Regions from separate parts of the Proteiniborus ethanoligenes genome, predicted to be linked through region 1. Evidence: predicted binding sites of a transcription regulator. Region 1 holds the regulator's gene; each other region holds the start of a gene.

Region 1 (7,831 bases):
TTCAGGTTTTGTAAATGGAACTGGCACATTTAAGCAAGCATTTTCAATAATTATATATTCTTATTTCCCTGTTTTTTTAGGAACTATTATTAAAACAGTTCTAACATTAATCACTAAGCAACCTAATATTGTTACTTCTCTTGCTGTATTTCTACCAGATTCACAAGCAACTACATTCTTATATCTTCTTTTAGGTAACTTGGATATATTTGTCATTTGGTATCAAATACTTGCTATAATAGGTATATCAAAGGTATATGGTATAAATAAGAAAAGCTCTGCTGTATTAGTTTTAGGCACTTGGATTGTATTTATATTGATTACATCAGGCTTAGGAGCAGTCGGAACAAAGCTAGCAGGATTTTAGCTATTTTTAGTTCTTAGCTAACAACCAACAACACAGGTCATTTGATCTGTGTTTTTTTGTGTGTAAAAATCTAAAAAATACAGATAATAAAATAAGACTATTTTAAATATAAATTCTCTGGAGGTATAGATATGGCTAGTAAAGAACAGCTTAGAAAGGTTGCTAACAACTGTAGCAGACATAGATACACATTTGATGATGAAAGACTAAGGTCTTCAGTAAACCCTTATGGATATGTAGAGAAAAGCTGTGAAAATTGTATCCATTTTACAAAGGAACATGAATGTGACATAGATTTAGTTGATGAAATTTTATCTAATTTGGCTATGGAACTGGATTATGATGAGTGGAAATAGGTAAAAATTTCGGGCAGACACGATAAAGTCTGCCCTACTAATATCTTTTTCAAAAAACACCCAAACTGATTTTTATTTTAATTTTGGCTCTCTGTCATGAATGTTTTTTTGTTCTGTTGGCTTATCTTTTACAGTCATCATAAGAGCATAATCTCCATAGCTTATGTCTTTCAGCATGCCATCAGACAATACATTATAAGAAGAAAACTTCCAATAAAAAGGTCTTCTATTATTACTCATGACATCACCTCTAGAGATATCTTTTGCTTTTTAGAGCCATAATATTAGCTTAAGATTTAGGATAAATTCTATTAATATGGTAATATGAATTTTATAAGGATATAATATATGATAGAATAATGAGGTTAATTGTAATATAAACAAGGAAATACATAATGTGAGGGATGAATATGGAAAATAAAATACAAAAGGATATTATTACGCTTGCTATTGAAACCTCCTGTGACGAAACAGCAGCAGCAGTCTTAAAGAACGGAAGAGAAGTATTGTCCAATATAATATCGTCTCAAATAGAAATACATAAAAAGTTTGGGGGAGTAGTTCCAGAGGTAGCCTCAAGAAAGCATATTGAAAACATTAATATAATAATACAGGATGCATTAGATAAAGCAGGAGTAACTTTAGACGAGGTTGACAATATAGGAGTAACCTATGGTCCAGGCCTTGTGGGAGCACTTCTCGTAGGTATATCAACAGCAAAAGCACTTGCATTTGGTAAGGATATTCCTTTAGTTCCAGTGAACCATATAGAAGGACATATATATGCAAATTTTATTGAATTCCCTGAGCTAGAGCCGCCCTTTGTTTGTCTTGTAGTATCAGGTGGACATACACATTTAGTATATATGAAGGATTATGGTGAATATGAGCTTTTAGGTAGAACTAAGGATGATGCAGCAGGAGAAGCCTTTGATAAAATAGCTAGAGCACTGGGATTAGGATATCCAGGTGGTCCACTTATAGACAAGCTAGCAACCAAAGGAGACAAAAATGCAATAGATTTTCCAAGAGTATATCTTGAGGAAGGCAGCTTTGATTTTAGCTTTAGCGGTCTTAAATCAGCAGTATTAAATTATTTAAACAGTCTAAAGCAAAAAGAAATCAGTATACCAGTAGAAGATGTTGCAGCAAGCTTTCAACAATCAGTAATAGAGGTTTTAACCCAAAAAGCTATAAAGGCTGCAAAAAGGATGAAAACTAATACTATAGTAATAGCAGGCGGAGTTGCTGCAAATGAAGGTCTGAGAAACATGCTAAAGGAAAGAGGAAGTGAAGAGGGGCTAGATATTAAATTTCCTTCTAGAATTTTATGCACAGATAATGCAGCGATGATAGGATGTGCAGCATATTATAATTATTTAAAGGGAAATGTAGCAGGATTAGATTTAAATGGGGTTCCAAATTTGAAGCTAGGGGATAAATAATATACTATTTATTAAATGTGGTTAATAATATCCTAGTCTTATATAAAATTAACCATTATGTAGAGTTATTATGTAGACCAAAACTACTGATTTTCGACAAAACTATATCAACAAATTGTTAACAACTTGTCCACATTATTTTATTTGTCTAAATCTACAAACTGTGGATAATGTGGAAATAATACTAGGAACAACCTATAATATCATACAATAATGTGGATAAATATGTGGATTGTGTGTATAAATTGTGGATTATAGGGGAAAATAAAAAATTCAAATTAATAATTTGAAATATATGGGATAAAATCTATTTTTAGTTGTTGACATAATTCGATAAGTTAGCTGTTAGTTATTAGCTAAGAACTAAGAACTAACAACTAACAACTAACAACTAACAACTAAGAACTAGAAAGAGATAATGTTAACCACTGCTCATAAAGCTCCTCTAGGTTTTCCTTTAAATCTAGTATTTCTTGATGGATTTCCTGACTTTTTTCATGATTTGAAAATACATCTGGGTTGCAGAGCTCATTTTCCAGCTCATGTATTCTATTTTCCAGCTCGGAAATATTATTTTCAATGCTCCTTAGCATTTCTCTTTGCTTTTTCTCTAACAGCTTTATATCCTTTTCTCTTTTCTTTTCAGCCTTAAGCTGAGTTCTAGTTTTTTCAACTAAATCCTCCTCATCATCATAGACAGGAGTATTTTTTTTCTCAAGATAATATGAATAATTACCTAGATACTCAGTTACTCCATCATTAGATAAGTCTAGTATTTTATTTGCTACCTTATTTAAGAAATATCTATCATGAGAAATGACCAAAACTGTGCCGTCATAGCTTAGCAGTGCATCTTCTAGTACTTCCTTAGAGTCTATATCCAGATGGTTAGTAGGCTCGTCCATAAGAAGAAAATTTGATCTAGACATCATAAGCTTTATAAGGGCTACTCTACTTTTTTCTCCTCCACTTAAATCAGATATTTCCTTAAAAATATCATCACCAATAAACAAGAACTGTGCAAGTAGAGATCTTATTTGATAATGGTCTAAGGATGGATTTTCATCCCAAATTTCATCTAAAACAGTTTTTTCCCCATTAACATTAGATAATTCTTGATCAAAATAACCTATATTTACATGATGACCTAAGGCTACATTTCCTCCATTAATAGGTATTTTGCCCATAATCATTTTAAAAAGAGTTGTTTTACCTACTCCATTAGGGCCTATGAGTCCTACTCTTTCACCTTTGTATATTTTAAAGCTTACATTTTGAAATAGAGGATTGTCATCAAAGGATTTACTTAAATTTTCAGCAGATAATACATCATTACCGCTTTTAATCTTTGGCTCAAATCTTATTTTTGCTTTCTTATTCTCTCCACTAGGTGAATCTAATTTTTTCATCCTTTCAAGCATCTTTTGTCTACTTTGTGCCTGTCTAATATATCTTTGTCCTCCATAGGACATAAATCTTCTAATGATTTCTTCTTGTCTAGAGATTTCCTTCTGCTGCTCTTCGTATTTTTTTTCTAAAAGCTCTAATTCAACCTTTCTTTTATTCATAAAGCTAGAGTAATTTCCATTATATATTTTCAACAATGTTTTTTCTAAATAAAATATTCTACTTACAGTATTATCAAGAAAATATCTATCGTGAGAAATTATTATTGCTGCTCCCTTGTATTCCTTTATATATTTTTCTAGCCAATCTATAGCTTGTATATCTAGATGATTTGTAGGCTCATCTAGAAGAAGGATATCAGGTTTGCTAAGCAGTAGCTTCCCTAACATTACTCTAGCCTTTTGTCCTCCACTTAAATGAGAAACAGACATATTGAGCTGTTCTTCAGTAAAGCCTAATCCTTTTAAAGTTCCTTTTATTTCACTCTTAAAACCATATCCATTTTTATTTTGGAATTCTTCCATTAGGTGGGCATACTCATCCATTAAGCTCCCTAGCAATTGAGATTCTGGATTTTCACCTTCTAAGCTAATACTATGCTCTAGTTCCCTTAGTTTTTTCTCCATTTCTATTAATGGAACAAAAACCTCCATTACCTCATCAAAAATAGATTTATTGCTTTCGATTTGAGTATTTTGTTCAAGATAACCTATTCTGCAATCCTTGGATACATAGATTTCACCAGAATCCATAGAGAGCTTCCCAGATAATATATTAAATAAAGTAGATTTTCCAGAGCCATTTAAGCCTACTAGTCCAACTTTTTCATTATCATTTAAGGCAAAAGTAATTTTACTTAGTATTTCATCAACTATATAGCTTTTTGATATATTGCTACATGATAAAACTATCAATATTATCCCCCTCGTCTTTATTAACTAATATAATTTTAACAAAAATAGTTTAAGAATGAAACAATAAGGGAATATATTTTAAGAGAAGGAATATAAATAGAGCAATAATATGGGTAAAACTACTATTTATCAAACCGCACAAATTGACAGAATATTAACCTAATGATATAATAACTAAAAATCTTATATATGAAAATATTGAGTTAAGTAGGTGAATAAAAGATATGGAAAGAGAAAATAAAGTTTCTATGGCAGTTATCAGAAGGCTTCCTAAATACTACAGATATCTTGGAGAATTGTTAGATAAGGATATTACTAGGATTTCATCCCATGAGTTAAGTAATATAACTGGCTTTACAGCTTCACAAATAAGACAAGATTTGAATAATTTTGGGGGCTTTGGTCAACAAGGCTACGGATATAATGTAGAAGAGCTGCATAAACAGTTGGGGAAAATTTTAGGCTTAGAAAAGATTTATAAGGCTGTATTAGTGGGTGCAGGTAATTTAGGTCAGGCAGTAGCAAATTATAAAGGCTTTGAGGATGCTGGATTTAAGCTGTTGGCTTTATTTGATAAAAATCCTAAGCTCATTGGCTTAAAGATTAGAGACATTGAAATACTAGATGTAGATAATGTTGAAGAATTTATTTCTAAAAATGAAGTTGAAATAGGGATTATAACTACTCCTAAGGAGCATGCTCAAAGTGTAGCTGATAAATTTGTTAAAAGTAATATAAAGGGCATATGGAACTTTGCCCCTACAGATTTAAAAGTTCCAGAAGACATTGTAGTGGAAAACGTCCATTTAAATGAAAGCTTATTTATACTGTCATATATGTACAAAGAAAAGAACGAAAAGTAAAAGTGTCCAAATAAAACACAGGGCATGTATAGAAAATGTACAAAATTGAAGAAATTGAACAATTATTATCAGAAATATACACATAAAAAAAGACTATCTCTAAGATAGTTTTTTTTATGTGATAAAATTAAGCTGATAAACAAATAATTTTTATATAGTAATTAATATTGATGGAATAAAGGACAAGCCTTGCAAATACAAGCTTTATCAAGGGTAATAAGGGACAAGAATGAAGGGTATTAAGAAAATGTAAGATAAAAAATTAACAAACCTTGTGGAAAAATTTTAGTCAAAGGAGTATAATTATAATGATGGCAAGAATATTGCATATTTAATTTGTTATAACGAATGGGAAAGTTATACTTTTAAATCTTTATTTAAAGAACTTGACCTAATGAGTTTTAAGCAGATTGCAAAACTGGAGATTTTGTGCAATTCGCTTATGTAGTGGCTTAACAAAAGCTACCTCATTAGCATTTTTATAGGGGCTTTTGTTATAAAATTATCAATAATATATTTATATATAATGAGGAGGGAAAACAATGAATTTCAGTTTAACTAAGGAACAGGAAATGATAAGAAAAGTTATGAGGGAGTTTGCAGAAAAGGAAATAAAGCCTTTAGCTGCAGAAATTGATGAAACAGAAAGATTCCCTAGGGAAAGTGTAGAAAAAATGGCAAGGTATAATATGTTAAGTATTCCTATACCTGAAGAGTATGGTGGAGCAGGTGGAGATGATTTAGCCTATGCCATAGCTGTAGAAGAGCTTTCAAGAGTATGTGGAACGACAGGAGTAATATTGTCTGCACATACGTCACTTGGATGCTGGCCTATACAAAAGTATGGTACAGAAGAACAAAAACAAAAATATTTGATTCCAATGGCGAAAGGCGAATATTTAGGAGCTTTTGGTCTTACTGAGCCAAATGCAGGTACAGATGCTGCAGGTCAACAAACTGTTGCAGTACTTGATGGTGATAATTATATTCTAAATGGAACTAAAATATTTATAACTAATGGTGGTCAGGCAGATGTATACATAATATTTGCCATGACTGACAAGTCTAAGGGTACAAGAGGAATAAGCGCTTTTATTGTTGAAAAGGACTTTCCAGGATTTAAAATAGGTAAAAAGGAAAACAAATTGGGTATTAGAGCTTCTGCTACTACTGAGCTAGTGTTTGAAAATTGTATTGTGCCAAAAGAAAACCTACTAGGTGAAATAGGAAAGGGCTTTAAAATAGCCATGACTACTCTTGATGGCGGTAGAATAGGAATAGGTGCACAAGCACTAGGAATAGCTCAAGGAGCACTAGATGAAGCAGTTAAATTTGTTAAGGAAAGACAGCAATTTGGTAGAGCAATAGGGCAATTCCAAGGAATCCAGTGGATGATTGCAGATATGGCAACTAAGGTTGAGGCTGCTAGATTGATGGTGTACAATGCAGCTTATAGAAAATCAGCAGGTTTAGAATATGGTAATGCAGCTGCAATGGCTAAGCTGTTTGCCTCAGAAGCAGCGATGGAAGTGACTACTATGGCTGTACAGCTACATGGAGGCTATGGTTATACTAGAGATTACCCTGTTGAGAGAATGATGAGAGATGCTAAGATAACTGAAATATATGAGGGTACTTCGCAGGTTCAAAAAATGGTAATATCAGCAAATGCCTTAAGATAGAAAAGGAGTGAAAATGCTATGAGAATAATTGTATGTGTAAAACAAGTTCCTGATACTAATGAGGTTAGAATAGATCCAGTAAAGGGTACACTCATTCGTGAGGGTGTCCCAAGTATTATTAATCCAGATGATAAAAATGCATTAGAAGAAGCATTAAAGATAAAAGATACTCATGATGATGTTGAGGTAATAGTTCTTTCCATGGGACCACCTCAAGCAAGAGAAGCATTAAGAGAAGCAATAGCTATGGGAGCAGATGAGGCAATACTATTGAGTGATAGAGCCTTTGCAGGAGCTGATACATGGGCTACATCTATTACTCTTGCTTCTGCAATTGAGAAAATAGGAAGCTACGACATAATATTCTGTGGTAGACAAGCAATAGATGGAGATACTGCGCAGGTTGGACCACAAATAGGAGAACATTTAGGATTACCTCAAATAACTTATGTAGAAAATCTAGAAATAAACGGGAAAAGCATTACTGCACAAAGATCATTGGAGGACGGCTATTATGTAGTGAAGTCAGATATGCCAGTTCTTCTTACTGCAATTAAAGAATTAAATAATCCTAGATATCCTTCTGTAAAAGGAATATATAAATCATATAGAGATGAAGAAAAACTGATCAAAGTTTGGACAGTAGAAGATATAGATGTGGATAGAGAGCAAATAGGGCTTAAAGGCTCTCCAACTCAAGTGAAAAGGTCATTCACTCCTGAATCAAGAAAAACAGGAGGCGAAATGCTACAAGGCAACCCAAGTGAAGTAGCGAGACAATTTGTTGTAAGATTAAA
Region 2 (7,831 bases), on a different contig from region 1:
TCTATGGAAAGTGCTCTGTCGTGCATATGTGGAGTGTGGATTGCTTCTGTTAGCATACCTAGTAGCTGTATGCCTTGATTTGTCCATATTGATACCAGATTAAACATTGCATTTTGTAAATGTCCTTTAAATATATTTCCTGTCATGAATTTTGTTGGTGGCATATATTTAAGTGGTGCTTTTGGGAATATTTCTCTAGCCATCTGTGCTTGTGCTAGCTCATAAAGGAAGCCGTTCTCGATATCTGGTGCCATTTCAAATGCGTGGCCTAATCCCATTTGCTCTTCCCGTATTCCTGCTTTTTTTGCAAATTGTTCGTTCATAAACTGAGATGCTAATACTGTATGTGCTTCCTCTACTGCATCCGCTGTAGTTAGGTAGTTATCCTCTCCTGTGTTAATAATGACTCCTGCAAAGCCGTTTATTATTCTGGAAAAGTACTGATCTACTAAGGTTCTTTGCATGTTTATATCTCTAAACAGTATGCCATATAATGCATCATTTAACATTACATCTAATCTTTCAAGTGCTCCTATAGCTGCTATTTCTGGCATACATAGGCCTGAGCAGTAGTTACATAATCTTATGTATCTACCTACCTCTTCTCCTACCTCGTCAAGGGCCTTTCTCATTATTTTGAAGTTTTCTTGAGTAGCATATGTTCCTCCGAAGCCCTCTGTAGTTGCCCCATAAGGTACATAATCAAGTAAGCTCTGTGCTGTAGTTCTAATGACTGCTATTATGTCTGCTCCTTGCCTAACTGCAGCTTGTGCTTGGACTACGTCTTCATATATGTTGCCTGTAGCTACTATTACATAGATATATGGCTGTGGTCCTTCGCCTAGAGTTTTTATATAATTCTCTCTTGTCTTTCTATTTTCTTTTATTTTGTTTACTGTGATTTGAGCTATTTCATCTATTTTTTCTCTTATTCTATTTTCTTCCCCTATTGGAAGCTTTGTAAGGTTTAGCTCTCCTCTGGATACTTTTTCCCCTATGGTTTGTGGGTCTTCTCCTGTTTGTAACATTGCATTTCCTAGCCAGTATGCTACTCCTAGAGATAAGCCTCCGCCTTCTTTTATATTTTCTACTATTATGTTTGGAAGTGGTCTTTCTATTTCATCTACGCCGTCTATGCCTAGTAGTCTGGCTATGGTACGTTCTACAGATACTGTAGTATGTCTATCTATGAACTCTTGGACATCTTCTGCAATGCTTGCTGCTGCGTTTCTGGCGTTTTCTATTATTTGTGGATTTAAATTAAGCTTGCTATTCATTTTTTGCCTCCTTTGCTTATAACGATGGTGGAACGATGGTGGAACGATAGTGGAACGGTAGTTTAACGATAGTGTAACGGTAGTTTAACGATAGTGTAACGGTAGTTTAACGATTGTTTAACGATTGTTTAACGATTGTTTAACGATTGTGTAACGGTAGTTTAACGATTGTTTAACGATTGTTTAACGATAGTTTAACTACTGTTCAACTACTGTTCAACTACTGTTCAACTACTGTTCAACTACTGCTCAACTACTGTTCAACTACTGTTCAACTACTGTTCAACTACTGCTCAACTACTGTTCAACTACTGTTCCAAAAAGTATTCTCTCCGCATCTTCTATTATACCCTGATCTAGTCCCATGAGTTTGGCTATGTTTATGGCGTCTCTGGGAACTTTAGTTTCTTGGGTTACCTTTGCTAGTCTATAGTCCATGTATCCGCTTATTAGCTCCATGCTAGTTCCTTTTGATTGTAGATTAGCTTTTAGCTCTTCATAGTCTATATTTGAAAGCCCTATTACTTGGTAATGCTGTATACCCTCTGAGGCTGCTATATTGTCATAGTGAGTAGTTATTAGTGTTATGCTCTTTTTGTTTTTTAGGTAATTTACTATAGCCTTTGATATGGCATAGCCTTCTTCTGGATTTGTTCCTCGTGCTAATTCATCTATTAATATAAGTCCTCTTTTATCTGCCTTTTCTATTCCTTCTTTTATACTATTTATTTCTGAACCAAAGGTGCTTAAGCCTTTATCTGTAGACTGCATATCTCCTATAGAGCCATATATAAATCCATGAAGTCCAATTTCCATACTGTCACAAGGTACAAGGAGTCCATATTGGGCCATGGCACATAATAGACCTATTAGCTTTAGAGATACTGTCTTCCCACCCATATTTGCTCCTGTAATACATGAAACACCTTCATGAAGCTTTATGCTAATGGGTGTAAATACCATTTCTTTAGACCTTAGAATATCTTCTACCTCTATATGTCTTCCATTTATTATGTTTACTATATGATTTACCTGTATTGTAGGTCTTATGCTATTTGTATCTATTGCCATATAAGCCTTTGACAGGCTTAAGTCTAGTTTTCCTATAGCCTTTATGTTTTTATTTATATCCTCCTGATGGCTTCCTATTCCTCTTGATAGTTCTTTTCTAATATTTTCTTCTTCTTTTTCTTCTTTTTCTTTTATGATTGAAAGTGCATTTTCCCATTCACACATATCTAATGTATATTTTAATGAATATTTAATGTCCATATAGGTTTCTGAGTTATAAATAAGATAAGGGCTGTTGTTAGCTTTATTCAGCATTTCTTTGTTAGATTTTGAAATTGTAATTGTGTTATCTGGTCTTATTTTTATATTTAAATCTTTTTCTATTTTTTCTTTTAGATTTTTCGTTTCTAGTTTTAGTTTGTTGTCTATTTCTTTTTTGCTTTCCCTAATAGCTTTTAGTTCTTGAGAATAATCATCATATATATAAAATGCTCTAACCTTAGTGTTTTGTGGGTCTAATAGTTTTTCTAGCTCTGGTATTTTATAAGGCTTTATGGTGCTATGAAGCTGTTTTTCTATGATTTTAAGCTCTTCTGTAAGCTCCACTAATGTTAATATAAATCCTTTTACTTCATATAGCTCTACATTACTTAATATATATCCATCTGTAGCTCTAGATATTGAATTCCTTATATCTTTAATATTGCTTAATATACTTTTTATGTTTTTAAAGAAATACCTATTTTCATTTATTAGCTTTACAAGAACCTCTATTTGGTCTAATTCCTCTATTAATAATTCCTCTTCTCCTATTTTAAAGGGCTTCATATTATCCTTAAGGTCTTTACCATATGGAGTTATTGTCCTTAGCTTTCCTATTACATAGTCTAAGCCTATGCTTTCTGATGTATTTATATCTATGAACTTATTCAAGCTATCCACCTCCGTACATCAGGTCTAATACAGGTATGTCTTTTATATATTCTCTCATTCTAGATAGGAATATATCCTGTTGAAAATAGTAGCCTTCTGGAGAATATGGGTTTAAGGTTAGTAGGATTGTATTAATGCTTTCTAGAGCTTTTATGTTTATACCTTTTTTCTTAAATATTTGCCAATCTCTAGGCTCTATGAATATTTTTGTCCCATCCTTAACAATAAATGTGACCTGTTTGTACTTCTCTGTGGTCTTTATTATGTCCTCCACTGTTTTTTTTACTAATGAGCCTGGAAAGACTATATATTTCATATTGTCATCTATACTTTGCCCTATGGTAGCTCCACTGTTTAAGGCTGTTTTAATATCTAGAATTATTGTATTATATTCATTATCTATGAGAGCTACTGCATTTTGCTCTATAAGCTCTTCTGCAATAGCTTTTACTTTATTGTCTTTAACTTCTGGTAAGCTAAATAATTCTACTGTATGGAGTGTTTCTTCCATTACCTTGTTTATATCTCTGCTTAATACTGCACCTGTAGCCAATACCACTCCTTCAGATACAGAGGGAGAGGCTGATGCTAATCTATTTATTGCCCCGTCTATTAGCACTAGCTGTGCTCCTAATTCAAGCATTATATCTGCAACTTTTTTTATTCCTCTATTAGTCTGTGGTCCTGCTATTTGAAGATATCCCCTGTCTTTTACTTTTCCTATGACTATTTTTCCTAAAGGAGTATCTATATCTGTAACCTGTAGAATCTCTATTTTTGCATCGCCTAGCTCTAGGGTTTCTGAGGCTGTTGCTATAAAAGTACCTTCTTCTACATAAATTGGTGGCTTGTCTGTGTTTGTAACTATATCTTGGCTTTCTCCGTCTCTACCTGTTGAAGTAAGACCTAGGATAATTGAGTTTTCTATAGCCTCCTGGATTATGCTATTTAAGGCTACAGTTTTTCCTGAGTTTTTTGCCATGCCTACTATTGATATTATTTTGTATTGTGGGTATATTAGTTCAATTAAAGACATGTTTTTCTCCTTTCGTCATTCTGTGTCACTTGTGGATTATTTTCTATCCTTTACTGCCCTATCTCTACGTTCTAGCTGTATTGGTTCTAGGGATATCTCATTTCCTTGAAGCAGTCCCGCTACTCCTGTTATCCTATGCTCTCTTTCTCCTGTGCATACTGGACAGCTGCAATGGTCTGTGTAGCTTTCTGGCTCTGTATATGTGGTGATAACTCCTTCAAAGTTTCTTAGAACTACTTTATTTGGAGACATAGATATTACATAATTAGGCATTACAGGCGTTTTTCCTCCTCCCCCTGGTGCATCTACTACGAAGGTAGGTACTGCATAGCCTGATATATGTCCCCTTAAGCCTTCTATTATTTCTATTCCCTTTGATACAGGAGTTCTAAAATGTTCTATTCCCATAGAAAGGTCACATTGATATATATAATAGGGTCTTACTCTTATTTTAACTAGGTTAAGGACTAGCTCCCTCATTATGTGAACGCAGTCATTGACTCCTCTTAATAGTACTGATTGATTGCCTAGTGGTATACCTGCATCTGCTAATTTTCCTATGGCTTTTTTTGATTCCTCTGTTATTTCCTTTGAATGGTTGAAGTGAGTGTTGAGCCATATTGGATGATATTTTTTAAGCATATTTACTAAATCATCTGTTATTCTCTGAGGCAATACTACAGGAGTTCTTGTGCCTATTCTTATAATCTCTACATGTGGTATTTCTCTTAATTTTTTTATTATGGTTTCTAATCTTTCATCTGATACTAATAGAGCATCTCCTCCAGAAAGTAATACATCTCTTACCTCTGGTGTGTTTTTAATATATTCTATAGATGCTTCTATTCTATCCATACCCATAGCTGAGTCATGCTGACCTGCAAATCTTCTTCTAGTACAATGCCTACAGTACATGGAGCATTGATCTGTAATTAGCATAAGGACTCGGTCTGGATATCTGTGAGTAAGTCCTGGCACTGGTGAATCCGCGTCTTCATGTAATGGGTCTTCCATGTCTGCAGAGCCTAGGTGGGTTTCCATGATTGTAGGTATGGCTTGCTTTCTAACGGGACAATCAGGGTCGTTATCATCCATCAATGAGGCATAGTAGGGTGTTATTCCCATTCTAAACTTCTTTAGGGTTTCTTCTATATTCTTTTCTTCTTTTCCTTCAAGGTTAATTATCTGTTTTAATCCTTCTACTGTTGTTATTCTATTTCTAACCTGCCATTTCCAATCATCCCATTCTTCTTGGGTAACATTTTTCCACAGTTCTATATCTTTATAGGATCTCACTTGATAACCTCCTTTATTTATTGAACAGTAGTTAAACAGTGGTTGAGCAGTAGTTGAACAGTAGTTGAGCAGTAGTTGAACAGTAGTTAAACAATCGTTAAACAATCGTTAAACAATCGTTAAACAATCGTTAAACAATCGTTAAACTACCGTTAAACAATCGTTAAACTACCGTTAAACAATCGTTAAACTACCGTTAAACAATCGTTAAACTACCGTTAAACAATCGTTAAACTATCGTTACACTATTGTTAAACTATCGTTACACTATCGTTAAACTATTGTTAAACTATCGTTCCCCTACCGTTCCTTAACCGTACAGTTCTTCGTAAATCTTTCTTAGAGTTTCGCTTTCTCTCATTATCTGTAGTGCTATTTCTGCATGACCTTTTGTATAGCCATTTCCTACTATCATGGTTACGTCCTTGCCTACGCCTTCTGCTCCAAGGGCTGCTTTTGTAAAGCTGGTTGCCATGCTAAAGAAGTAAATAAGTCCTTCATTTTTTGTTGATAATATACTTGTCATTTCTGTATTTGGTATGTTGACACAGTTTATAGTTACATCTGCCATTCTTCCGTTTGTGAGCTCTTTAACTTTGTCGTGTAATGCTAGGGCATCTGTTGCATCTACTTTAATATATTCATCTGCTAAATTAGCTCCTTTAGCTCTGGCTACGCTTTTATCTGTACTCCCTACACATATAACTTTTCCTGTTACTCCAACTCTTTTCTTTGCTTCGTACAAGCAAAGCATACCTGATTTTCCTGTTCCTCCTATGACCACTACATAGTCTCCAGGCTTTACTAGCTTTGCAGCCTGTGCTGGTGCTCCTGCAACGTCAAGAACTGATAATGCTAGGTTTTCTGGTAAATCCTTTGGTAATACTGCATATATTCCACTTTGAAATAATATTGCTTTTCCTTTTATATCTACTTGGTCTATATCTTTTCTGGTTTCTAGGAATTCATCTATCCTGAGTGGTGTAAGTGATAGTGAAACTAGTGTGGCTATTTTATCTCCTACTTTTAAATCTGTCTTTCCTTCTAGTGCAGGTCCTATTTTTTCAACTGTACCTATGAGCATACCCCCTGAGCCTGTTACAGGGTTCTGGTGCTTTCCTCTTGTGGCTACGATGTTTTTCATGATTTCTTTGATTTTTTCTATATCGCCTTGGGCTTCTTCTTTTATTTGTGTAAAGCTTGCTGAATCAATATTAAGCGTTTGTACGTCTATAAGTATTTCATTGTCGTAAATCTCCATGTCATTGTCAATTTTAAGTGCTGGCTGAGGTAATACTCCCTTTGGCTCAATAACTCTGTGTGTTCCGTATGGACATCCTTTTTTCATTAATAATTCCTCCCTTAATAGATTGTTAAATAATTGATGAATTTAGTTATGAAAACGTTTGTTTTAAGAAAAATACATAAATGCCTTACTCTATATAGTCCATAGATATTATTATGCAATACTTATGCCATTTAATGCAAATAATTGCTCTATATTCCTAATGTCTATTTTAGGCTATTTGAACATAAAAAAACTGAAGCACGAGATTAAATAAACAATATTCTTGTCTCATACTTCAGTTTGTGTGCCGATTTTTGGGCATAATTTTAGTTGTTAGTTGTTAGCTAAGAACTAACAACTAAGAGCTAAGAACTAAATACTAAAAAGTTTGTATTTCTTAATCTTATACTGTAGTGTTTGCCTAGGAATGTCTAGCTCCTCTGCTGTTTTTGTTATATTCCAATCTGTGGATAGAAGTGCTTTATGAATAAGTGTTTTTTCAGTTTGCTCTATAGTTTCCTTTAGGGATTTTCCCATATAAGAATCATCCCCTTGATAATTCCCTTGTTCAGCTTGATTCCCGAAAAGAACTGTGCCTATTGTATGTTGAAGCTTTATAGTATCTGTGTCGTATAAGGTCATTATGCCTTCTATTAAATGCTCTAGCTCTCTAACGTTTCCAGGCCAAGAGAAATTTATCAACAGATTCATAACTTCAGAATCTATTTTATTCACATTTTTCCCTAGAATTCTATTGTACTTGTTGACAAAATGGTTTGCCAATATGGGGATATCATCAGGTCTATCTTTTAATTCTGGAATGTTTATAGAAACTACATTTAATCTATAATAGAGATCTCTTCTAAGAAGATTTTCTTTTATAGCCTTTTCTGGCGGTATATTTGTAGCAGCTATTATTCTCACATCTACTAAGGTTGTCTTCACCTGTCCTACTCTTCTTATGGAACCATCTTGTATGACCCTTAAAAG
Region 3 (7,831 bases), on a different contig from region 1:
GAAGTCACAGTAGGACCTATAGAGAACATAAAGAAGGACTACTCTGTGAAGTTAACAAAATACAATTGGAACAAATCCGAGGTTCTCAAGGACGCAATCTTTGAACTAAGGAAAGAAGGACTAGATGGGGAATATGAAGTTGTTGAAGGGATTGATGTTGAAGATTTAACAACAGATGAAAATGGTGAAATTCATTTAGAAAACTTAGAAGCTGGTAGTTATCAATTAATTGAAACTAAAGCTCCTGCTGGATATAGATTAGATAAGACACCAGTAGAGTTTGAGATCAATGAGAATCAGATAGAGCCAACTAAAGTTGAGAAAATAAATTATAGGATTCCACCAGTAGACCCAGACCCAGGGCCAGGTCCAGGACCGAAGCCAGACCCAGAAAAACCAACAGAGCCACCAACAAGTCCAGAAGAGCCAACAGTTCCAACAGAACCAGAAGAGCCAACAGTTCCAACAGACCCAGAGGAACCAACAATTCCAGAGGAGCAACCTACAGTTAAGGAAGAAACTCCAAAGGAAACCCCAAAGGAAGGAGAAGTAGAAGTTCCAGAGGGAAGTGATCCAAAGGTTAAGAATCCGCCTGAAAACGGGACGGTAACCATCGATGAAGATGGAAGGTGGAAATATACTCCTAATCCAGGGTTTGTAGGAAAAGACAGATTTACTATAATAATTAAGCACCCAGACGGAACAGAAGAAGAAATATTTATAGAAATAGATGTAGAAGATGTACCATTAGGTACAGTATTACCTAAAACTGGAGAAGGCAGTAAATTAGGATATTATCTTACAGGATTATTACTAGTACTTCTAGGAGTATTCCTAAGAAGAAAAATAATATAGAAAAATAGTGCTGTAGTAAAGGGGCGCCGTAGGGCTATAGGGGAAACGGTATAAAAGGCAGAGATTACAAAGTCTCTGCCTTTTAAATACCGAACCCATTGAGTACATATGTTTATTTAACGGTTCAAACTCGACAAACAAGATTTAAAGGTAGGATATAAAATGAAGAGAAAAATACTATCGTGGATTATTATAATTATAGGCTTGTTACTAGCTGCATATCCCAAAGCATCAGAGCTATATGTAGATTATAAGCAGGCTAAACTCGTAGAACAATGGCAGCAGAGCTTGGCGGTCATAGATAGTGGAGATGATATAGAAATAGAAAATGATGAAATATATAATTTAGATGAAGATAGCAATCTACATATGGAAGCAAGTCCACAAGAACCAAGAGAAGAAGGAGAAACAAAAGAGGATCCTGAAGAAAAAAGAAAAGAAGAAGAAAAAGCTAGAGAAAGAGCAGCTAAAGCAGCAAAAGAAAAAGAAGAATATATAAATAAAAACATGGAAGGAATACTTAAAATAAATAAAATAAAGTTTAACCAGCCCATACTTAAGGGCGCTACAGAAAAAAATCTAAAAACATCTGTAGCTAGTGTAGAAAATACAGGGAAAGCAGGAGAAGTAGGCAACTATGCCATAGCAGGACATAGAACCCGCAGCTATGGGCGAAACTTCAATAGATTAGAAGAAGTAGAGCTGGGAGACATAGTGGAAGTAGATAGTGGAGATAATCAATATAAATATACAGTAACAGAAAAGCTATATGTTTATCCAGAAGATGTATGGGTATTAAATAATAACAAGGAGGATAAAGAAATAACCTTGATCACATGTCATCCTATGGTTAATCCGACCCATAGATTGATAATAAAAGGAAAGATTATTGACTAAACAATAGACAGAGTAGTCCTAGAAAAAATAGGACTTTTGGATTATTTTTTTAAAGGACAAGCTATGGTAAAATCAAGAAAATAAATGTAATTTTTTATCAGTGACTTTTCACCGATAAAGGCAAACCTAGCGAAAGCTAGGGGCGCAAAGCTAAAGGGCCTTCCTTAGAAATAAGATGGCAGCCAGTTACCGAAAGGAGAGTTTTTTATGTTAAAGCGTAATCTAGTAATCTTCTCACTAATTGCTACAATAATATTATCTTCCACAGTGGCTTTCGCTTCAACTTCAAATATAGACAAAAGCCAATTAGAGAGTGGGTTAATAAGCATAAATTATACACCAAAAAAAGATGTAGCAACAAAAGTAATGATCAGTAAAGGTGATGTAAAATATACTTACGATATAAAAGCATACAATAGTTTTCCACTACAGCTTGGGGATGGTAAATATACAGTTTCCATTTTAGAAAATGTAGATGGTAATAAATACAGACAAGTTGAAAAAGAAGAGATAAATTTAAAGCTATCAAATGCTAATACAGTATTCTTACAATCCAGCCAAATCGTAAACTGGAACGAAAACATGGACGCTATAAAAAAAGCTAATGAATTAACTAAGGGTGCAAAAAATGATAATGAAAAAGTAATAGCAATATATAATTACATTGTAAATAACATTAGCTATGATAATGAAAAAGCTGTAAGTGTACAAGCAGGATATATACCTTCCATAGATAGTACCTTAAACGAGCAAAAGGGAATATGTTATGATTATTCAGCACTATTTGCAGCAATGCTTAGAAGCGTAGATGTACCTACAAAACTAGTAATGGGAAGGAAAAATGATATAGAAGCATATCATGCTTGGAATCAAGTTTACTTAAAAGACACTAATGAGTGGATAATCATAGATACAACATATGACGCTAGTATGAAAAAGGGAAAATCAGCTACTTCAATGATAAAAAGCGAAAAAGAATATACTGTAGAAAAGCAATATTAAAATGAATATAAAAATCACCATATAAAGTGAATATAAAAAAACCACTGGTAAAATCCAGTGGTTTTTTTGGCTTTTGTACAGCCTTAAAAATATAATATTTTTATTCACCTTCAAAATCTTTAATACTGCATAAGAAAAGCTAATTATAGAAAGGGGATTGTTTGTTATATAATAAACACAAAGAAAATGTTAAAAAAAACACAATGAAAGGGGAATGAAAATGCAAACTACAGCCAAAATCAATAAAACTCAATTAATCATTGCACTATGTATCATTGCAATTACTTCAGCTTTTGGCAAGTTCTTAAGTCAAACTGATAACAAATTAACATTGTTTCTTATTACTGGTGTGGTTTTAGGATACATACTTTCTCGTTCAAGATATGGCTTTGCAGGCGGAATCAAAAGAATTTATGTTACAGGAGAAGGTAGCCTTACTAAAGTACTTTTAATAATGTTTGCTATCACTATGGTTGCATCAGCAGGTATACAATGGGCAGCTGTAGCAAAAGGAGCAGTACCACAATTTAGAGCCGCTTCTTCAGATTTGATTATCCCTGGAAGCCAATCTGTAAGCATGTTTAATATCTCTACTATTCTTGGAGGATTTCTTTTCGGAATCGGAATGATATTTGCTGGAGGTTGTGCATCAGGTACACTTAGTGATTTAGGGGAAGGAGAAATTCGTTCTGCCATAGCTCTACCATTTTTCGTTTTATTTACTATACCAGGTCACGCTTTAAGAGATTCAATTGCACAGTCATCCATAGGTAAAATAGGAGCACAAGTATATTTACCAGATGTATTTGGATTTATAGGGGCTATTATTATATCTTTTGCAATATTGTTAGTTTTATATGTAATAACTAGAAAATATGAAGATTTTAGAAAAAAAGAAGGTTTTTATGAAGAGACAGTTTTTGAACCAAATGAAATGCCACTACCAGAGGATGAAGACTTTAAATTCTTTAGTTACAAAACATATCATAAGTTTTTCATTGAAAGATGGAGTTTTCTTAAAGGTGGAATGTTATTATCAATTGGATTTATATTTGTATTAAATACAACAGGGAAAAACTGGGGAGTAACCTCTGCCTTTACAAAGCTAGGAGTTAAGATTGTGAATCTATTTGGCATAGAAATTACATCACCAGCCTTTGCAAGTATTGTTAAAGATGTTAATACTGGTTTAATATATGATGGTGGCACACTTAGAAACGTAGGAATTGTCATTGGAGCAGCTTTATGTATGCTTTTAGCAGGTAAGTTTAGTTTTAACCTTAACTTTAGATTTAAAGATGCTGTATACTATGCTGTTGGTGGAGCTCTTATGGGATTTGGATCAAGACTAGCAGGTGGATGTAATCTTGGTGCTCTATATTCTGCAATTAGCAGCTTTTCATTGTCTGGCTGGGGATTCATGGTTGCTCTTTGTTTAGGTGGAATAGTAGGACTTAAATTATTTGCAGGAAAAGTTAATATAATACCACCAAGTAGGTACAAAGGAAAAGCAAAAGCTTAATAGTTTTATGCAAACGTTTTATTATAAATTTAATACAGATAGACAACCTAATTTTTTATTAAATTCACATATTGGATTTCTATTTCTGTTATATAAGAAAACAAAACCATAAAGGAGGAAAAGATTATGAGTAAAAGAATTTTAATCGTTGGTGGAGTAGCAGGGGGAGCTTCTACTGCTGCTAGAGCAAGGAGAATTGATGAGTTTGCTGAAATAATCATGTTTGAAAGAGGACCTCATGTATCATTTTCAAACTGCTGTTTACCAAATCACTTAAGTGGCATGATAGAAAACAGTGATGATCTTGTACTTATGTCTCCAGAACAATTTAAAAATCAATACAATATTGAAGCAAGAGTAAATAGCGAAGTTATTAAGATTAACAGAGATAAAAAAACTATTACAGTTAAAGACTTACAATCAAATAAAGAGTACGAGGAAGCATATGATAAGTTAGTATTATCTCCTGGTGCTAATCCTATAGTCCCTAAAATTGATGGCTACAATAAATCACATGTATTTACAGTAAGAAATGTTATTGATATTGACAAATTAAACAGATATGTAAGAAGTGGCAAGGTAAAGGATATAGCAGTAATTGGCGGAGGATTTATTGGTGTAGAAGTAGCAGAAAACTTACAGTTATCAGATTTAGATATTAATGTAACCTTAGTAGAAGCAGCAGATCAAATAATGGCTCCATTTGATTATGATATGGTTCAATTACTTCATAAAGAAATGATGGAAAAGGGGGTTAATTTAATTGTAGGAGATGCAATAGCAAAGGTTGAAGATGAACATATAGAACTTGCTTCAGGTAAAACAGTACCGGCACAAGCAGTAGTTATGGCAATAGGAGTAAGACCAGAGACTACATTGGCAAAAGAAGCAGGACTTGAAATAGGAGAAACTGGTGGAATAAAAGTAGATCATAATTATTTGACAAATGACAAAGACATTTATGCAGTAGGAGATGCTATTGAAGTATATAATAAGCTAACTCACTCTAAAACAAGACTTGCACTTGCAGGACCAGCTCAAAGGCAAGCGAGAGCTGCTGCAGATCATATATATGGAATTCCACACAGAAATACTGGTGTTATTGGCTCTTCATGTGTGAAAATATTTGACATGAATGCAGCATCCACTGGATTAACAGAGAAAGCTGCACAAAAAGCTGGAATTCAATATGATTTTGTTTACATTATCCCAGGAGATATTGTAGGATTAATGCCTGAAAATAGTCAATTCCACTTTAAACTAATATATGAAGTTCCAACAGGCAAAATATTAGGAGCTCAAGCTATAGGAAAGGGTAATGCTTCTAAGAGAGTAGATGTTATTGCAGCTATGATTATGATGGGCGGAACATTAGAAGACTTAAAAGAACTAGAATTATGCTATGCCCCAGCATTTAGTACTGCAAAGGACCCAATAAACCATGCTTCTTTAGTAGCATTAAACATATTAAATGGAAGATTTAGACAAGTTCCAGTTACAAAGGTAAGAGAGTTAGTAGAGAGCAATGCTTATATTATAGACGTAAGAGAAGTAGATGAATATGAAGAAGGTCATTTAATTAATGCAATTAATATCCCATTAAGTGAGATTAGAAATAGAATTTCAGAAATACCAAAGGATGTACCAGTGTATCTACATTGTCGTTCAAGCCAAAGAAGTTATAATGCTATTATGGCATTACAGAATATGGGATATGACAATCTATATAATATTTCAGGATCTTTCCTAGGTATTTGCTGCTATGAGTATTTTAATGACCAAGTATCAGGAAGAGATAAAATAGTAACTGAATATAACTTTAATTAGATTATTTCTATATAAGGTAGATTAGTTTAACAGCTAATAAAAACCTTGTAGGCAAAAGACTTACAAGGTTTTTATTTACACACAAAGGAATATCTTTTTTTCATAATACAAAATGAGAAAAAGAGGAGGAGAAAAGGAAATGAAAGAAAAAAACAGGAAAGTGAAAAGCTCAAAAAAATTAACTATTGCAACTTGGATAGTAATATTAGGGATTTGGTATTTTGTAACTAAACTTAATATGGTACAGTCAGTATTAGTGCCATCACCATATGAGGTATGGAATAGTTTTTTGAATATACTAAAAGATGGCTATAATGGGACTTCTTTAATGATGCATTTAGGTATTAGTTTCAAAAGACTGTTCGTTGCTTCATTCTTTGCTGTATTAACTGCAATACCTCTTGGATTGTTAAGCGGGTATTTTGAAAAAATTAGGGCAGTTGTGGATTCAGTAATTCAGTTTTATCGTCCTCTTCCGCCACTTGCTTATTATACCTTGCTTATACTATGGTTTGGGATAGATGAAACATCTAAAGTTACGTTATTATATTTAGCTGCTTTTGCTCCCATATATATTGCATGTGTTTCAGCAGTTACTAAAATTAATCAAGACTATATACTAAGTGCCGAATCGCTAGGAGCAAGCCACCGAAATATTTTCTTTCATATAGTATTACCTGCTAGTATGCCTGAAATATTTACTGGGCTTAGAACCGCAGTAGGAGTAGCTTATACTACTCTAGTAGCTTCAGAAATGGTAGCAGCCACTTCTGGAATAGGCTGGATGGTTATTGATGCATCTAGGTATTTAAAAAGCAATGTAATGTTTGTAGGTATTATAATCATGGGTATTACAGGCATTTTAATAGATGCAGGCTTAAAATTTTTAGAAAAAAAGCTTGTGTATTGGAAAGGTTATGTTTAATTATTAAGAAAAGAGAGGTAGTGAAAAATGAGAAAATCCATGAAGGCTTTAGCTTTAATTATGTTGTCAGGTGTTTTAGTTCTTTCATTGATAGGCTGCGGCAACAATTTAAATGTTTCTGGTCAAGCAAAGGGGCCAAACACATCTTTACCAAAGCAAATAAACTTTGGAATTTTAAGAGTTCCAAATGATGAAACTATAGCGATTTCACAAAAGATATTTGATAAGTATTTTACGGAAAAAGGTATCAAGTGCAACTTCATTGTTTTTGATTCAGGAGTAGAAGCTAACAAGGCATTTGCATCAGGAAGCATTGATTTTGCTTCTATGGGACATACCAATGCAGTAGTAGCTTTAGCTACTGGTTTAGATGTAGAGTTAATATGGATTCATGAAGTTCTTGGAGAAATAGAAGCTTTAGCAGTAAAGAAAAGTTCCAACATTAATAGCATAGAGGATCTTGCAGGTAAGAAAATAGCTACTCCTTTTGCATCTACATCTCATTATAGTTTATTAAATGCACTTAAAAATGCAGGAATTGAAGATCAGGTAGAACTTTTAGATATGCAGACAGTAGATATTGTTGCAGCATGGGAAAGAGGAGATATTGAAGCAGCATATACTTGGCAGCCTTCACTAGGGAAAATATTGAAAGATGGCAAGGTAATCATAAATAGCGAAGAAATGGCAAACCAAGGTTATGTAACAGCAAACACAAAATTAGTTAGAAAAAAATTTGCTGAACAGTATCCTGATTTAGTTGCTTCTTTCATTGCTTGCTTAGCTGAAGGCTCAAAGATATA

The links. Region 1 encodes Rex, which represses fermentation and respiration genes when NADH is low (regulators of the CRP and FNR family bind a similar motif). Its sites were predicted from a motif close to ATTGTTAANNNNTTAACAAT; they were not measured.
Region 2: the regulator Rex is predicted to act here: its motif matches at 6,923-6,942, upstream of kdd (L-erythro-3,5-diaminohexanoate dehydrogenase).
Region 3: the regulator Rex is predicted to act here: its motif matches at 2,940-2,959, upstream of BLV37_RS03685 (YeeE/YedE family protein).

The regions. Positions count from the first base shown of each region.
Region 1 covers NZ_FNQE01000023.1:45,844-53,674, forward strand. The annotation lists gene BLV37_RS10310 (Yip1 family protein) at 1-367, shown strand, start outside; gene BLV37_RS10315 (hypothetical protein) at 499-723, shown strand; gene BLV37_RS15085 (hypothetical protein) at 796-963, opposite strand; gene tsaD (tRNA (adenosine(37)-N6)-threonylcarbamoyltransferase complex transferase subunit TsaD) at 1,146-2,168, shown strand; gene BLV37_RS10325 (ABC transporter ATP-binding protein) at 2,567-4,489, opposite strand; gene BLV37_RS10330 (redox-sensing transcriptional repressor Rex) at 4,714-5,352, shown strand; gene BLV37_RS10335 (acyl-CoA dehydrogenase) at 5,895-7,034, shown strand; gene BLV37_RS10340 (electron transfer flavoprotein subunit beta/FixA family protein) at 7,053-7,831, shown strand, end outside.
Region 2 covers NZ_FNQE01000005.1:57,740-65,570, forward strand. The annotation lists gene kamD (lysine 5,6-aminomutase subunit alpha) at 1-1,277, opposite strand, end outside; gene kamC (lysine 5,6-aminomutase reactivase ATPase KamC) at 1,575-3,221, opposite strand; gene kamB (lysine 5,6-aminomutase reactivase subunit KamB) at 3,223-4,257, opposite strand; gene kamA (lysine 2,3-aminomutase) at 4,294-5,553, opposite strand; gene kdd (L-erythro-3,5-diaminohexanoate dehydrogenase) at 5,864-6,901, opposite strand; gene BLV37_RS03340 (sigma-54 interaction domain-containing protein) at 7,214-7,831, opposite strand, start outside.
Region 3 covers NZ_FNQE01000006.1:30,401-38,231, reverse strand. The annotation lists gene BLV37_RS03700 (SpaA isopeptide-forming pilin-related protein) at 1-855, shown strand, start outside; gene BLV37_RS03695 (class D sortase) at 1,018-1,752, shown strand; cyclic di-GMP riboswitch class I at 1,862-1,946, shown strand; gene BLV37_RS03690 (transglutaminase-like domain-containing protein) at 1,960-2,754, shown strand; gene BLV37_RS03685 (YeeE/YedE family protein) at 2,969-4,276, shown strand; gene BLV37_RS03680 (FAD-dependent oxidoreductase) at 4,403-6,103, shown strand; gene BLV37_RS03675 (ABC transporter permease) at 6,243-7,028, shown strand; gene BLV37_RS03670 (taurine ABC transporter substrate-binding protein) at 7,056-7,831, shown strand, end outside.